DNA from 2 places in the Xanthomonas sp. NCPPB 3005 genome. Region 2 is predicted to be linked to the other one. Evidence: predicted binding sites of a transcription regulator. Region 2 holds the regulator's gene; the other holds the start of a gene.
What was found. Region 2 encodes FliA, which starts transcription of late flagellar genes. Its sites were predicted from a motif close to TAAAGTTTNNCNNNCNNNGGCCGATAA; they were not measured.
Positions count from the first base shown of each region.

Region 1: the regulator FliA is predicted to act here: its motif matches at 5,967-5,993, upstream of AB8810_RS05700 (methyl-accepting chemotaxis protein).

Region 1 covers NZ_CP166096.2:1,316,627-1,324,976, reverse strand. The annotation lists gene AB8810_RS05720 (HAD-IA family hydrolase) at 1-283, opposite strand, end outside; gene AB8810_RS05715 (phosphoglycerate kinase) at 280-1,458, opposite strand; gene AB8810_RS05710 (DUF3999 domain-containing protein) at 1,724-3,088, opposite strand; gene AB8810_RS05705 (DUF2339 domain-containing protein) at 3,085-5,796, opposite strand; gene AB8810_RS05700 (methyl-accepting chemotaxis protein) at 6,048-7,124, shown strand; gene AB8810_RS05695 (NADP-dependent oxidoreductase) at 7,153-8,160, opposite strand; gene AB8810_RS05690 (hypothetical protein) at 8,157-8,350, opposite strand, start outside.
Region 2 covers NZ_CP166096.2:2,887,449-2,895,798, reverse strand. The annotation lists gene AB8810_RS12575 (chemotaxis protein CheA) at 113-1,846, opposite strand; gene AB8810_RS12570 (protein phosphatase CheZ) at 1,851-2,459, opposite strand; gene cheY (chemotaxis response regulator CheY) at 2,459-2,851, opposite strand; gene AB8810_RS12560 (RNA polymerase sigma factor FliA) at 2,870-3,619, opposite strand; gene AB8810_RS12555 (P-loop NTPase) at 3,616-4,500, opposite strand; gene flhF (flagellar biosynthesis protein FlhF) at 4,487-6,148, opposite strand; gene flhA (flagellar biosynthesis protein FlhA) at 6,319-8,350, opposite strand, start outside.

The sequences.
Region 1 (8,350 bases), 1.6 Mb from region 2:
CGACCGCCGCGCCGATCGCCGGGAACACGGTGTGCTCGCGCCAGCCCTGCGCGTCGTAGCGCTCGCGGTACAGGGACAGCGCCTGCTCGACCAGCGGCGGATCGCCGTGGAAGTAGTCGTTGAAGCTGTCGCGCAACGGCGGCCCGATCCAGGCGCGCAGTTGCTGCGGCTCGGGCGCCGGGCGCCCGAGTTCGGCGAACGCGTGGCGGATGCTGCCGACGATGCCGGCCTCCGAATCGACCAGGGTGCCGTCCAGGTCGAAGAACAGGGTGTTCGCGCTCACGCGACGCGCGCCTGCAGCGCCGCCACCGCCGGCAGGGTCTTGCCTTCCAGGAATTCCAGGAACGCGCCGCCGCCGGTGGAGATGTAGCTCACCTGCTCGGCGATGCCGTACTTGTCGACCGCGGCCAGGGTGTCGCCGCCGCCGGCGATGGAGAACGCCGGCGAGGCGGCGATGGCGCGCGCCAGGGTTTCGGTGCCATGCCCGAACGCGTCGAACTCGAACACCCCGACCGGGCCGTTCCAGACCACGGTGCCGGCCTTGGCGATCAGGTCGGCGTAGTGCGCGGCGGTCTGCGGGCCGATGTCCAGGATCAGGTCGTCGTCGGCGACGTCGGCCAGCGCCTTCACCGTCGCCTCGGCGTCGGGCAGGAACTGCTTGGCCACCACCACGTCGGTGGGCAGCGGGATCGCCGCGCCGCGGGCATTGGCGTCGGCGACGATCTTGCGCGCGGTGTCGAGCAGGTCCGGCTCGCACAGCGACTTGCCGACCGGATAGCCGGCCGCGGCGATGAAGGTGTTGGCAATGCCGCCGCCGACGATCAGCTGCTCGACCTTGTTGACCAGGTTCGACAGCAGCTCCAGCTTGGTCGAGACCTTGCTGCCGGCGACGATCGCCAGCAGCGGCTTGGCCGGGTGTTCCAGCGCCTTGGCCAGCGCGTCCAGCTCGGCCATCAGCAGCGGTCCGCCGGCCGCCACCGGGGCGAACCTGATCACGCCGTGGGTGGACGCCTGGGCGCGGTGCGCGGTGCCGAACGCATCCATCACGAACACGTCGCACAGCGCCGCGTACTTCTTCGCCAGCGCCTCGTCGTCCTTGCCCTCGCCGACGTTCATGCGGCAATTCTCCAGCAGCACGATCTGGCCCGGCTGCACCTCCACGCCGTCGACCCAGTCGCGCAGCAGCGGCACCTCGGCGCCGAGCAGCGCGGTCAGCCGCGCGGCGACCGGCGCCAGCGAATCGGCCTGGGTCCACGCGCCTTCCTTGGGCCGGCCCAGGTGCGAGGTCACCATCACCGCCGCGCCCTGCTCCAGCGCGTGGCGCAGCGTCGGCACCGAGGCCAGGATGCGCTGCTCGGACGTGATCTGGCCGTTGTCGTCGATCGGCACGTTGAGGTCTTGCCGGATCAGCACACGCTTGCCGGACAGGTCGAGATCGGTCATTCGCAGGATGGGCATTGTCGGTTGCTCGCTATCGTGGGGTTGCTGAGGAAAGAGGAGGCGGTGCGCAGCATAGACGCGGCGATCGGAACGCCCGCTTTAGGCACGCTGGCGCCAGCGCGCGCGGGCGGTGCCGAGGCGGGCATTGTCCGGCGTCGGCCGCGCAGCGGCAAATCGAGACATCGCGCGGCGTGCGGCCGCGGCTCGGCGGCGCGGGCAAAACCACGCGCGCACGGAGGTCGCCACGCCGCGACAGGCGCGTGGCGTGGCGGTGCCGAACCGATCAGCCCGCGCCGGGCGCGACCGGCTTGCGCAACAGGCTGAAGGCGAAACCGACCACGATCAATGCGCCGCCGACCAGCAGCGCCCACAGCAGCCAGGTCTTCCAGTCGCGCGGCGCGGCCGGCGCCTGCAGCGCGGCGGCGCCGGCCAGCGGGACCGCCGCGCCGAGCGTGGCGGTGGCCGGCGTCCATTGCGGGCCGCGTTGCGCACGCAGGGCCTGCAAGGTGGTCGCCAACGGCGCGGCAGCGCGCTGGGTGCGCGCGCTACCGGCGGCCAGCGCATAGGGCGGCGTGCCCTGGGCCAGGAAGATCAGCGTTTCCGGCTGGTAGCCCAGGCGCAGCGCCGGCCGCTGCCGGCCCGGATCCTGCGTGGCCAGCAGCCGCCAGTAGCGGTCACGCACCGGCTGGGTCAGCGCCTGCGGCGGCGAGCGGCTGGCGCCGGCGCCGACCTGATAGGCCACCCACGGCCCGGCCCGGTCCTGCCACGGCGCCTCGGCGCTGTCGCGGCTCTGCACGCGCCATTCGATCGCGCTGTTGCCGGGCAGCGCGATGTCGAGCTGCGCGACCGGATAGCGGCCGGGCGATACGAAGTCGAAGCTGTGCTGCGCCGGATCGGCGTGCAGCGCGTCCAGTTGCTGCCAGTGCCAGTCGGCGGCGACGGGCGCCGGCGCCAGTTCGGCTTCCACCCCTGTCAGTGTCGGCAGCGGCGGCGACGACAGCGGCAGCAGCCGCAGGTAGCGCACCTGGCGATCGATGGCGATGCGCAATTGCTGCAGGCGCTTGCCCTGGTTGGCCAGGTCGACCAGGGTCGCCTCCGGCACCAGCAGTTCCCAGTCGCGCAGATCGTCGCTGGCCTCGACCCGGTAGCGCGCCTGCCGCGGCTGTGCATCGGCGGCCCACTGCAGCGACAGCGCGCGCAACGGCTCGCGCAGCGCGCTGGCATCGATCAACCAACCCGCTTCGGCACTGGCCGTGGCGCTGCTGGCGATGCGGGTGCGGATGCGGCGCACGCTGCCGTCGGTATCGCGCTCGGCGATCAGCTCCAGGTTGTCCGCGCCGCCACCGGCCACGGCCGGCAGCGGGAACCAGGGCAGCGGCTGCCGGCGCGGCGTGGTCTCGGCCAGTTCGGCCGCGAACAGGGCCGCCGGCAGCGGGTCGCCGGCCGCGTTGAACACTTCCACGTCGCCCAGCGAGGCGAGGTGCGCGCTGCGGTACACCGCATCGTCGAGTTGCACGCGGTAGGCGCCGGCGGCCGGATCCTGCAGGGTCAGCGGCCATTGCTGCACGTAGTCGTCGCGCTGGCTGGCAGCGGAGGCCGCCACCGGCAGCAACGCCAGCAGCACAGCCGGAAAGATCAGGCGTTTCATGGATGGGCCTCCTCGGCCGGTTCGGTGGCGCGCGGCGGTGCCGGCGCGAAATAGCCGACCACGGTGCACAGCAGGCCGTAGGCGATGAACGAGGCGATGCCGGCGACGTTGCCGAGGTTGCCGCGATCCACCAGCAGCAGCTTGCCCAGTACCACCGCCATCAGCAGCGCGCCGGCCAGCCACAGGCCGCGCTGGCCGCGGCGCGAGCCGAGCACCCAGCCGAGCACGCCGAGCACGCTCCACACCACGGTCAGGCTGGTCTGCGCCACGCCGGCGGACAACAGCGACGCCCACGGCACCGGCGCCCAGTAGTGCACCGCATGCAGGGTCACGCTGGTGACCCACAGGAATCCGGCGGCGGCCAGCAGTTGCAGACGCTGGGCCCGCAACAGGGCCGGCGCGGTCGCCGACCACAGCCAGCGCGCGGCCAGCGCCACCGCCAGCAACTGACTCAGTTCCAGCGGATTGAGCAGCGGCACCCACGGCAGCGGCGCACTGGCGCCGGGCACGCACAGCGTCCACAGCCAGGCCAGGCCGAGCAGGCCGAAATAGCTGCCCTGCAGCGCCGTGCGGCAGCGGTCGAAGTCCGCCCCCAGCGGCGCGGCCAGCCACGGCCAGCGCAGCAGCGACAACGCCGCCGCGGCCAGCCATGGCGCCAGCAGCAACGCCCATTGCCAGCCCTCGGCCAGGGCGAAGCGCTGCGCCAGCCAGAGGCCGAGCAAGGACAGCACCGACGGCCACACCAGCCACCAGGCGAATTGCGCCGCCCGCGCCACCCAGCCGCCGCTGCCGCGCAGGCAGATCAGGCTGCGTACGCCGAGCACCGCGAACAGGGTCCAGGCCCAGGCGCCATGCCCGGCGAACGGCTGGCCGTGCGCGTCCGCCTGCAGCACCGCCAGCGGCAACGCGAGCAGCAGCCCGCCCAGCGTGGTCGCGGCCAGCGCGCGCGCCGGCCAGCGGCGCTGCGCCTCGGCGGCCAGCCAGCCGCTGAGCGCGACGAACGCCAGCAGCAGGTCGGCCTGCGCCGCGGCCGCGACGAAGCGTTCGATCTCGGCAATGCCAATGCCGCACCACCACGCCAGGCCCCACAGGTAATAGGCCAAGGCCGGGGTGTCGGCGCCGGCACGGCGATAGCTCCAGGCGCTGGCGAGACCGGCCAGGGCCAGCAGCGCACCGCTCATGAAGGTGGCATTGGCCACCGCCTGGGCGTCGTGCCAGGCCATGTCCAGCCCCAGCACGAAACCGATCGCCGCGGCCAATTGCAGGCCGGCGCCGGTGAACTGCGGCAGCCAGCGCTGCTGGCGCAGTCCCAGCCACACCAGCGCCGCGCCTTCCAGCGCGAAGATGCTGGCGGTGGCGCGCGCGGACAGCGCCAGCGGCACCGCCAGCGTGGCGAAGCCCACCGCCAGCAGCGCATAGGCCTGGCCGAGCACCGCGAAGCGTTCGCGCCGGATCAGCGCCGCGGCCAGCAGCGCATACACCGCCGCCAGGCCCAGCGCGCACAGCGCCAGCGGCAGGCCTTCGCCGCGCAGCAGCCCGGCCTGCAGCGAGAACGCCACCAGCGGCGTGCCGAACACCAGGCTGCCGTCGATCAGGTTGCCGCGCGTGGCCGGCTGGCGCCGCGCGTACAGGATCGGGATCAGCAGGTAGAAGGCGAAGAACAGCAGCAGGAACGGCTCGGTGCTGGCGAACTTCGCCGGCTGGTATTGCAGCACGCCCCACAGCGTGCCGATGCCGAAGGTGAAGCCGAACCCGAGCAGGTTGAGCACCCGCCACGGCCGATACCAGGCGATCGCGAACACCGCCGCGTTCAACACCGCGTAATAGGAGAACAGCCCGACATGGTTGCCGCTGCCGGTGGACAGCCAGATCGGCGCCAGGAACCCGGCCAGCGTGGCCAGTACCGCCAGCGTGCGCGATTCCTGCACGACCGCCAGCACGCACATGCTGGCCACCAGCACGATGCTCAGCGCGAACGCGGCGCTGGCCGGAATCAGCCCGGACAGCTTGAACGCGGCGAACACCGTCAGCAGCAACACACCGATCGCGCCGCCCTGCAACGCCAGCGCGAAGCTGCGCTTGCGTTCGCGCTGGCGCCAGCCGAAGCCCAGGCCCGCCAGCGCAGTTGCGGCGATGCCGGCATAGCGCAGCTGGATCGGCATGCGCAGCCAACCCTGGTCGCCGGCGTACTTCAGCAGCGCGGCGACGCCGGCCAGCAGCACCAGCATGCCGATCTTGACCGGCACGTTGCCTTCGGTGAACCAGCGCTTGGTGCCGGCCAGCAGCCGCTCGATCGGATCCGGACCGCGCGGTGCCGGCGGCAGTGGCGCGGCGACGGGATCCGCTGCCGCGTTAGCCATGGCGGTCGGCGCGATGAACGGCGGCGGAAGCGGCGGCGGCGTAGGCGCTACCGAAGCGACGAAGGCGGCCACGGCGGACGGACGTTCCTCTGCAACACCGCCGTCGGCGAACCGCGCATCGCGCTCGCCATCGTTCTCGAAGCCGGCATCGGTGTCATCGACATCGTCGGCCGCGTCGAATCGGGTCGCGGCGTGCACCGCCTGCGGCACCGCGCCGTGCAGGTGCGCCAGCTGCAGTTCCAGCGCCGCCACGCGCCGGCGCACGCCCGCCAGCGCCACCAGCATCACGATCATCAGGATCGGCACCGCCAATACCGCCACCACCACCAACACGATCAACGCTTCCATCCGGACTCCATGCCCAAGCCGGCACGGCGCTGGGCGGCGTACCAATGGTCCGGCGGCGCCGGTCCTGGGGCAGATGGTAGACGAGTTCGGCCTCGCCGCGGCCGCGCCGGCGGCGGCGCAACCCAGGCGCGGCAACGCATCCCGGCAATGCAGGCCGACGGAATCGGCGCTAAAGCCGGTGCATTCTCGGCCGCTACCTCCCTTATCCCACGTTGCGTCCGCTGTTCCCTCCCCTCCCACCGACAGCACCAATGAACCTGCCAGCCAAGCCCGCAGAAGCGGGAATCGACGACCATATCCGCTCCGTGGTCGGCCTGTCCGACCAACTGCTCGGGCAGCTGCGCCGTTCGTTGCAGCGCATCGACGAGATCAACCGCACCACCCACGTGATCTCGATGAATGCCCGCATCGAATCGGCACGGATCGGCCAGGCCGGGCGCGGCTTCAGCGTCATCGCGCAGGAAATGGACGTGCTGTCGCGGCGCGTCGCCGACGCCACCCAGGACCTGGACAAGGTCGCCGCCAGTACCAGCGCCGACATGCGCCACACCCTGCAGCGGCTGGAAGACGATGTGCGCCGCACGCGCCTGAGCGAACTGGCGCTGAGCAACATCGACCTGATCGATCGCAACCTCTACGAACGCAGCTGCGACGTGCGTTGGTGGGCGACCGATGCGGCCATCGTCGCTGCCGCGCGCCCTGGCCGCGGCGACGACGCACTCGCCTACGCGTCGCGGCGCATGGGCCAGATCCTGGATTCGTACACCGTCTACTTCGACCTGGTGCTGGCCGGCACCGACGGCCGCATCCTCGCCAACGGCCGGCCGCAGCAGTACGCCTCGGCCGGCAGCGACGTGTCCGGGCAGGCCTGGTTCGAAGACGCCACGCGCACCCGCAGCGGCGAGGAATTCGGCTTCCAGGACGTGCACGCCAGCACCCTGGCCGATGGCGAACGCGTGCTGGTGTACTCGTGCACGGTGCGCGACGGCGGCCGCGTCGACGGCCGCGTGCTGGGCGTGCTCGGCATCGTGTTCCGCTGGGACGCGCTGGCGCAGACGGTGGTCCAGCGCACGCCGCTGTCGGAACAGGAATGGGGCCGCAGCCGGGTCTGCATCGTCGACCAGCGCGGCCAGGTCCTGGCCGATTCGGCCGGGCGCATGCTGCAGGAGCGGATCGAATTCCAGGGCCGCGACGCGCTGTTCAAGCAACCGCGCGGCGCCGTGCTGAGCGACCTCGACGGGCGCCCGCACTGCATCGCGCACGCAGCCTCGCCCGGCTACGAAACCTATCGCACCGGCTGGCATTCGCTGATTCTGCAGGCGCTGTAGCGCGACGCGGGCGCAGGTCGGCCAACGCTCAGCGCTGGCCGACCCTGATCACCACCTTGCCCTTGGCACGTCCGCTCTCGACGTAGGCCAGGGCCTGCGCGGTCGCCTCCAACGGGAACACCCGATCCATCACCGGCCTGATGCTGCCGGCCTCGATCAACGCGCCGATCTCGCGCAACTGGTCGCCGTTGGCGGTCATGAACAGGAAGGCGTAGCCGACCCCGTGCCGCCTGGCCTTTTTGCGGATGCCGCTGCTCAGCAGACGGATCGCCTGCCGCAACGGCCATACCAGGCCTTGTCGCGCGGCGAAGTCCGGGTCCGGCGGGCCGGAGATGGAAATGAGCTGGCCGCCGGGCTTCAGCACGCGCAGGGATTTCTCCAGCACGTCGCTGCCCAGGCTGTGCAGGACCACGTCGTAGCCGTGCACGACGGTCTCGAAGTCCTGCGAGCGGTAGTCGATGACGAGGTCGGCGCCCAGCGCCTTCACCCAAGCGACGTTGCCGGTGCCGGTGGTGGTCGCGACGAAGGCGCCGAGGTGCTTGGCGAGCTGGATGGCGATGCTGCCGACGCCGCCGGAGCCGGCATGGATCAGCACCTTCTGTCCCTTCTGCAGCCGCGCCATCTCCACCAGGGCCTGCCACGCGGTCAGCGCGACCAGCGGAACCGAGGCGGCTTCCTCCATGCCGAGGTTGGCGGGCTTCAATGCCAGCGCGCTTTCCCTGACCGCGATGCGTTCGGCGAAGCTGCCGATGCGCGTCTGGTCGGGACGCGCATACACCGCGTCGCCCGGCTTGAAGCGGCGCACGCCGGCTCCGACCCGCAGCACCACGCCGGCCACGTCGTTGCCCAGCACCAGCGGAAAGCGGTACGGCAGGATCAGCTTGAACTCGCCCTTGCGGATCTTCGCGTCGAGCAGGTTGACGCCGGCGGCATGCACCTCGACCAGCACCTCGTCGTCGCGCACCTCCGGTTCGGGCAGCTCGCCGATCCGGCCTGGATGCTTGTTGCCATAGCCTTCGATGAAGAACGCCTTCATGATTTTCCCCCGACGAAAACGAACGCAAGGACGAACACGGTTTCGAGCACGACCGCGACCAGGATCCCGCGGCCCGCGTGCTCGCTGGCCAGTTCGCCGACGCCCAGCACCGCCAGCAACGAACAGGCGGTAACGAAGCCTGCCACCAGCGCCGAACGCGCCGGCGATGGCGCCGCGCCGCGCGCCATGA
Region 2 (8,350 bases):
GACGTTGAACTTACCGGCAGGTCGATGACACTTTGGGCATCGGAGCGCCCGCCAGCGATCCGCACCGGGACCGCCTTCAAATCCCCAATCCCGACTCCCCAATCCCGGCTTCTCAGCTCTTCAACCCGTCCACATCCAGGATCAACGCCAGCCGGCCATCGCCGATCAGGGTCGCGCCGGCGTAGCCGGGCAGGCCGCGCAGTGCGCGCGGCAGCGGCTTGATCACCACTTCCTCGCGGCCGCGGACCTGGTCCACGACCAGGCCCATGCGCGATTCGCCGGCCTGCAGCACCACCACGGTCAGCAGCGGCAGTTCCGGCGCTTCGATGTTCAACCAGTGACGCAGGTCCACCAGCGGCAAGGTGTGCGATTGCCGGTCGAGCACGGCGCGGCCGTCGAACCAGCCCAGCGCGCGGCGCGGCGCGTGCAGCACTTCCACCACGCGCGCCAGCGGCAGCGCATAGACGGTGTCGCCGGCCTGCACCAGCAGGGTCGGCAGGATCGCCAGGGTCAGCGGCACGCGGATCAGGAAGCGGCTGCCGCGGCCCAGTTCGGACTGGATCTGGATCTGCCCGCTGAGTTCGCGGATGCGCGACTGCACCACGTCCATGCCGACGCCGCGGCCGGAGATGTCGGTGACTTCGGACTTGGTCGAGAAACCGGGCAGGAACACCAGGTGCAGGCATTCCTCGGTGGTCAGCCGCGCGGCGGCCTCCGGATCGATCAGGCCTTTTTCGCGCGCCTTCTGCCGCAGGCGTTCGGGGTCGATGCCGGCGCCGTCGTCCTGCACTTCGATGCTGACGTAGTCGCCTTCCTGCTGCGCCGACAGGCGTACGTGGCCGCCGCGCGGCTTGCCGGTGGCTTCGCGCAGCGCCGGCGTCTCGATGCCGTGATCGATCGCGTTGCGCACCAGGTGCACCAGCGGATCGGCCAGCGCCTCGACCAGATTGCGGTCCAGTTCGGTGTCGGCGCCGATCAGTTCCAGGTCCACCTCCTTGTTCAGGGAGCGGGCGACGTCGCGCGCGACCTTGGGGAAGCGCGAGAACACCTTGCCGACCGGCTGCATGCGGGTGCGCATCACCGCCGATTGCAGGCGCGAGGTGGCGATGTCCAGGCTGCTGACCGCGCGGTCCAGTTCTTCGTCGCGCAGGCGCACGCGCAGGGTCTTGAGCCGGTTGCGCGACAGCACCAGTTCGCCGATCAGGTTGACGATCGCGTCCAGGCGCTTGGTGTCCACGCGCACGGTGTGTTCGGGTTCTGCGGCCTTGCCGGGCGCAGCGGCGGGCTTGGCGCTGGGCGCCGGCCGCGGCGCGGCGGCCGGCACCGGCAGCGCGGCCGGCGCGGCACCGCCGTGCAACTGGTCGAGCAACGCTTCGAATTCGTCGTCGTCGATCATGTCGCCGTTGCCGCCTGCGGCGGGCGGCGGCGCGGCGACGGCGGCCTTGGCGCTGGGCGCGGCGGTCTCTTCGCCGCTGGTGGCGAACTGCGCGATCAGCTGTTGCGGCGCGCGCGGCGGTTCGCTGCCGCTGCCGAACGCGTCGAGCATCGATTGCAGGTAGTCCAGCGACTGCTGCGCGGCGTCGAAGTGCCGCGCCTGCAGGGTGGCCTGGCCGGCACGGGCCTGGCCCAGGGTGTCCTCGGCGGCGTGGCACAGCTCGACCATCGGGGTGATCGCCAGGAACCCGGCGCCGCCCTTGAGCGTGTGGAAACCGCGGAACACCGCGTTGAGCTGGTCGCTGTCCTCTGGCGCCTGCTCCAGCGACACCAACTGCTCGCCGAGCCGGTCCAGGATTTCCTGGGCCTCGATGATGAAGTCGGCAGCGATGTCGTCGGGCACGGCGCTCATCGGATTACAGCCCCAGTCCGGACAGCAGGTCGTCGGCGTCGTTCTGCGACACGCCGTGGCGGTCCAGCCCGGCCAGCGCCGGGCCGGCCAGGCTGCCGTCGGGCTTCTTGTCTTCCTTCGGCGGCAGGCCGAGCGCGCCGAAGCCCTCGTGCACGCGGCGCACGATGGTCGCCACGCGGCGGATGATCTGCCCGGTCAGGTCCTGGAAGCTCTGCGCCAGGGCCATCTCGGTGAGGTTGTGGCGGATCTTGTCGAGGATCTCGCCCTGGTCGCCGGTCAGGCCGCCGGCGCGCAGCTGGTCGGCCAGCGCGCGGCATTCCTCGGCCAGGTCCAGGGTGCGGTGACTGGCCTGTTCGGTCATCGCCACCACGTGGTCCAGGCGCGAGCAGGCGTCGTCCAGCTCGCCGGCTTCGGAGGGGATGGTGGGCAGCTCGCCGAGCGCCTGGCCCAGGTCGCGCGCCAGCCGGCTCAGGCCCTGCATCATCGGCCGCGTGCGCCACGCGGCGAGCGTGTCGATTTCCTTGCGCCAGGCGGTTTCGTCGCCGCGCTCCAGTGCGTCCAGCGCACCTTGCAGGCGTTCGATCAGGGCGCTGCGTTCGGCGGTGGCTTGCATCAGGCGGTCGCTCCAAGGCGTTCGAAGATCTTGCCCAGCTTCTCCTGCAGCGTCTGCGCGGTGAACGGCTTGATGATGTAGCCGTTCACGCCGCACTGCGCCGCCTCGATGATCTGCTCGCGCTTGGCCTCGGCGGTCACCATCAGCACCGGCAGGTGCTTGAGCTTGTCGTCGGCACGGATGTTGCGCAGCAGGTCGATGCCGGTCATGCCGGGCATGTTCCAGTCGGTGACCACGAACTCGAACGGTGCCGAGCGCAGTGCCGCCAGCGCACTGTTGCCGTCTTCGGCCTCTGCAGTGTTGGTGAAGCCCAGATCGCCGAGCAGATTCTTGACGATGCGCCGCATCGTCGAGAAATCGTCCACGATCAAAATCCGCATGTTCTTGTTCACCGCTAACTCCCTTGGGTCTTATTCTTCGTCTTCCAGGCCGGCGTCCGCCGCTTCGAACGCTTTCAAGCGTCCGCGCAAGCGTACCGTGGCCTGGCCGTGGATCTGGCAGACGCGCGACTCGCTGACACCGAGCACCGCGCCGATTTCCTTCAAGTTCAATTCTTGTTCGTAGTACAGCGACAGTACCAGCTGCTCGCGCTCGGGCAGCTGCGCGATCGCCTTGCCCAGTTCGCGCCCGAACTCGCTGCGCTCCAGCATCTGCTGCGGATTGGGCCCGCCCTTGGCGATGGTGTCCAGCTCGCCGTGGTCTTCGACCCGCGACTCCAGGCTCAGCACCTGGCCGCGCGCGGCATCTTCCATCAATCGCAGGTATTCGGGAAGCGGCATGTCCATCGCCGCGGCCACTTCGTTGGCGGCGGCGGCGCGGCCGGTGCTCTGCTCGATCTTGCGGATCGCCGAGGCGGCGTCGCGGGCGCGGCGGTGCACCGAACGCGGCACCCAGTCGCCGCGGCGGATCTCGTCGATCATCGAGCCGCGGATGCGGATCGAGGCGTAGGTCTCGAACGAGGCGCCCTGGTCGGCGTCGTAGCTGCGCGAGGCCTCGATCAGGCCGATCATGCCGGCCTGGATCAGGTCGTCGATCTCGACGCTGGCCGGCAGCCGCGCCGCCAGGTGGTGGGCGATGCGCCGCACCAGGTCCGAATGCTGGGCGATGTAGTCGTTGGAACTGTTGCGCTGCACGGCGCGGTACTGGGCGGCGGCGTTCATGCGGCGACCCCCCGCTGGATGATCCGTTCGACGAAGAACTCGACGTTGCCGCGCGGCACGGTCGGGGCCTGCCAGCGCGAGGTGCGGCGGGCGATCTCGGCGATCGCCTGCGCCGACGGGCTGGACGGGTAGGCCTTGACCACCGGCTGCTGGCGCTGCACCGCCAGGCGCAGCCAGTCGTCCTGCGGCACGCAGCCCAGGTAGTTCAGCGACACGTCGCCGAGGAACTTCTCGCACACCCGGCTCAGCTTGTCGTACAGCAGGCGGCCTTCGTTGAGGTCGCGGACCATGTTGGCGACGATCTGCACCCGGTCCACGCCGCGTTCGCGCGACAGCACCTTGATCAGCGCGTAGGCGTCGGTGATCGAGGCCGGCTCGTCGCAGACCACCACCACCGCGTCCTGCGCGGCCTGGCAGAAGGTCAGCACGCTGTCGGTGATGCCGGCGGCGGTGTCGATGATCATCACGTCCAGCTCGCGCTTGAGCTCGGAGAACACGTTGACCAGGCCGACGTGCTGGGCCGGCGGCAGCTCGGCCATGTGCCGGCGACCGGAGGCGGCGGGCACCACCATCAGCCCGTTGGGCATGTCGATCAGCACCTCTTCCAGGGTGCAGCGCCCGGCGACCAGGTCGGCCAGGGTGAACTTGGGGGTCAGCCCGAGCAGCACGTCGACGTTGGCCAGGCCGAGGTCGGCGTCCAGCAGCAGGGTGCGCTTGCCCATATCGGCCAGCGCCATCGACAGGTTGACCGAGATGTTGGTCTTGCCGACGCCGCCCTTGCCGCCGGTCACGGCGATCGTGCGCACCGGGCCGAGCGGTTCGCTGCGCGTTGCCGACAGGGGGAAGGCATTGGTCAGATTGGCGTAATCACGCGACGGCATGGTTCTGCTCCGGAGTACAGGGCTTATCGGCAGCGCGCCGCAAATCTTCAAGGCGCAATACCAGGCTGGCGGCGTTGGCGCGGTGCAGGTCGTCCGGCACGCGCTGACCATCGGTCACCCAGGTGATGGGAAGCCGGTGGTCCGCGACCACCGACAGGGCACTGCCAAACCGCCCGGTTTCATCCAGCTTGGTCAAGATCACCCCCTGCGGATCGGCGCCGGCAAACCGGCGCACCACCTCGTCCAGGTCGGAGAAATGAGCGTTGGCAGGGAGTACTAGCAAGGACCGGACCACTCGCGAGGCGCGCAGCCAGTGCAGCTGTGCGGCCAGGGCGCGGTCGCGCTGGCCCATGCCGGCGGTGTCGATCAGCACCAGCTTGTAGTCGCGCAGGCGCTCCAGCAGCTGCTGCAGGGCGGCGTCGCTGTCGGCCTCGTGCACGGCGATGCCGAGCTGGCGGCCGTAGCTGTGCAGCTGTTCGCGGCCGCCGACGCGGATGGTGTCGGTGGTGACCAGGGCCACGTCGCGGGCGGCGTGGCGCTCCAGGAAGCGCGAGGCCAGCTTGGCGATGGTGGTGGTCTTGCCGGCGCCGGTGGGGCCGATCAGGGCGATCACGCCGCCTTCCTCGATCGGGTCCAGCGGGGCAATCGGCAGGCGCTTGGACAGCAGCCCCAGCATCAGCCCGCGGCCGCGGTGCAGTTCCAGGTCGGCGGGGATCTGCATCACCACGTCGCGGGTCAGGCCGCTGTCGAAGCCGTAGTCGTCCATCAGCTCCAGCGCCTGGGCGCGCACCGGCGAGCCGCGCAGGCGTTCGTCGGTGAGCCGGTTCATCTCGCGCTCGATCATCTGCCGCATCAGCGCCAGTTCGTCGCGCAGCTGAGTCAATTGTTCGTCGTTCTGCACGCCGGGGAAGCTCGCCACCGGCGCCAGCGTCGGCGGCGCCGGGATCCCGGCGCTGGCCGCCGGCGCCGCGGCCGGCAGCGGCACCACGTTCGCGGCGCCCGGCGCGGCGGCCGGGGTCAGCGACACGGCGGCGATGTCCTCGAGCCAGGCCGGCACGTCGGCGGCGATCGCGGCGGCGCTGGCAGCGGCGGCCGGGGCGGCGAACGGGCTGGGCATCGGCACGCTGATCGGTGCGTTGCGGAACACGTCCTCGGGAATGCGGAATTCGGCGAAGGGGGCGGCTGGCTGGGCCGGGGCAGGGGCCCGCGGCGCGGCGGCGGGGCGGCTCGGCGCCGGCGCGGTGCCTGCGGGCATCGCCGAGGCGGCGATCGCGGCGGGCTGGGTCAGCGGCCGCGCCGGCGCGGCCTGCGCCACGCTCGCGCTGCTGCCGGCGCCGGCCATGGCGGCGGCCGGGGCGCGGCGCTCGCTGATCGCGGCCATCATCGCCATCGCCGGGTTGGCGGCGGCCTTGGCCGCACGCGGCGCCGGATTGGCGGCCGACACCTGCAGCCGCGGCGCCGCCTCTTCCGGACGCGCCGCGTCCAGCGCCTGCTGCACCAGGGCTTCGTCGTAGTTGCTGGCGGCGACGATCTCGATGCCCTCGTCGGTGCGCCGGTTGGACAGGATCACCGCATCCGGACCGTGCTCGTCGCGGACCATGCGGAACGCGGTGCGCATGTCGGGGGCTACGAAGCGTTTGATCTTCATGGGTGAACGCCGGGAATAGTGAATCGGGAATGGGGAATGGATGCGATGCCTGCGCCGGTGTCTGGCGGGCCGCGATGCCTGGTGCTGGTTGCTGTGGTCTTGCTCATTGCTCTCTCCGCTGCGGGGACGATGTTGCGATTCCCCATTCCCTGTTCCCGATTCCCGTCACCTCAGCTGATCGTCCCGACCAGCTTCAGCCGCTTGTCTTCCGGTACCTCGCTGTAGGACAGCACCGACAGCGAGGGGACGCTGTGGCGGACCAGCCTGGCCAGCGCGGCGCGGACTTGCGCCGGGACCAGCACCACCGCCGGTTCGTTGCGGGCTTCCTGCTTGCTGACGCATTCGGCCAGGCTCTGGTGCAGTCGCTCGGCCAGGCCGGGTTCCAGCGCGGCACCGTTGCCTTGGGTAGAGTCTTGCAAGACACGTTCCAATTGCGGGGCCAGGGTGAACACCGGCAGCTCCGCCGACATTCCGGCGATTTCCTGGACGATGAAACGGCCCAGCGCATTGCGCACCGCCGCGGTCAACGCGCCGGGTTCCTGACTCTGCGGGGCGTGCTCGACCAGCGCCTCGACGATCTTGCGCAGCTGCCGCACCGGAATCTTCTCGATCAGCAGGTTCTGCAGCACGCGCACCACCACCGACAGCGGCAGCGCCTTCGGGGTGAGGTCCTCGACCAGCTTCGGCGCGCTCTTGGCCAGGGTGGCCAGCAGCTGCTGCACCTCTTCGTGGCCGAGCAGTTCCGGGGCGTGCTCGCGGATCAGGTGCGACAGGTGGGTGGCGATCACGGTGGCCGGGTCGACCACGGTGTAGCCCATGGTCTCGGCCTGGGCGCGCTGGTGCGGCTGGATCCAGATCGCGTCCAGGCCGAACGCGGGGTCCTTGCCGGCGATGCCGTCGATCTTGCCCAGCGCGCCGCCCGGGTCCAGCGCCAGTTCGCGATCGGGGTGGATGTCGGCGGTGGCCACCGGCACCCCGTGCACCAGCAGGCGGTAGGCGTTGGCCGGCAGCTCCAGGTTGTCGCGGATGTGCACCGGCGGGATCAGGAAGCCGATGTCCTGGGTCAGCTTGCGGCGCACGCCCTTGATCCGCGCCATCAGTTCGCCGCCCTGGGCCTTGTCCACCAGCGGGATCAGCCGGTAGCCGACCTCCAGGCCCAGCGGATCGATCGGGCGCAGTTCGTCCCAGCCCAGTTCGGCGTTGGCCTGCGCGCCGGCGCTGGCCGCCTGCTGCGCCGGATCCGGCTTGGCTTCTTCCGGCAGCAGGCTGCGCTTCCACATCTTCCAGGCCAGCAGGCCCAGGATCAGCGCCAGCGTCAAGAAAGCGACGTTGGGCATGCCCGGGACCAGGCCGACCAGGCCCAGGATCGCCGCGGCCACCGCCAGCGCTTTGTGCTGGCCGAACACCTGGCCCATCATCGAGGCGCCCATGTCCTGCGAGCGCGAGGCGCGGGTGACCAGCATCGCCACCGCCGAGGACACCAGCAGCGCCGGCAGCTGCGCCACCAGGCCGTCGCCGATCGACAGCAGGGTGTAGGTGGACGCGGCCTGCGCCACCGGCATGCCGTGCTGCAGGACGCCGACCGCCATGCCGCCGATCAGGTTGATGAACAGGATCAGGATGCCGGCGATGGCATCGCCGCGGATGAACTTGCTGGCGCCGTCCATCGAACCGTAGAAGTCCGCTTCCTCGCGCACCTCCTCGCGCCGGGCCTTGGCTTCCTCGCGGGTCAGCAGGCCGGCGTTGAGGTCGGCGTCGATCGCCATCTGCTTGCCGGGCATGGCGTCGAGGATGAAGCGCGCGGTCACTTCCGACACGCGCCCGGCGCCCTTGGTGATGACCACGAAGTTGATGATGGTCAGGATCGCGAACACCACGATGCCGACCGCGTAGTTGCCGCCGATCACGAACTCGCCGAACGCCTCGATGACCTTGCCGGCGGCGCCGTGGCCGTCCTGGCCGTTGATCAGGATCACGCGGGTGGAGGCCACGTTCAGCGCCAGGCGCAGCATCGTGGTCATCAGCAGCACGATCGGGAAGATGCTGAACTCCAGCGGCCGCTTCACGTAGACCACCGCCAGCAGCACCATCAGCGAGATCGCGATGTTGAAGGTGAACAGCGCATCCAGCACCGGCGCGGCCAGCGGCACCACGACCATCGCCAGCATCGCCATCACGATCACCGGCGCGCCCAGGCCGTGC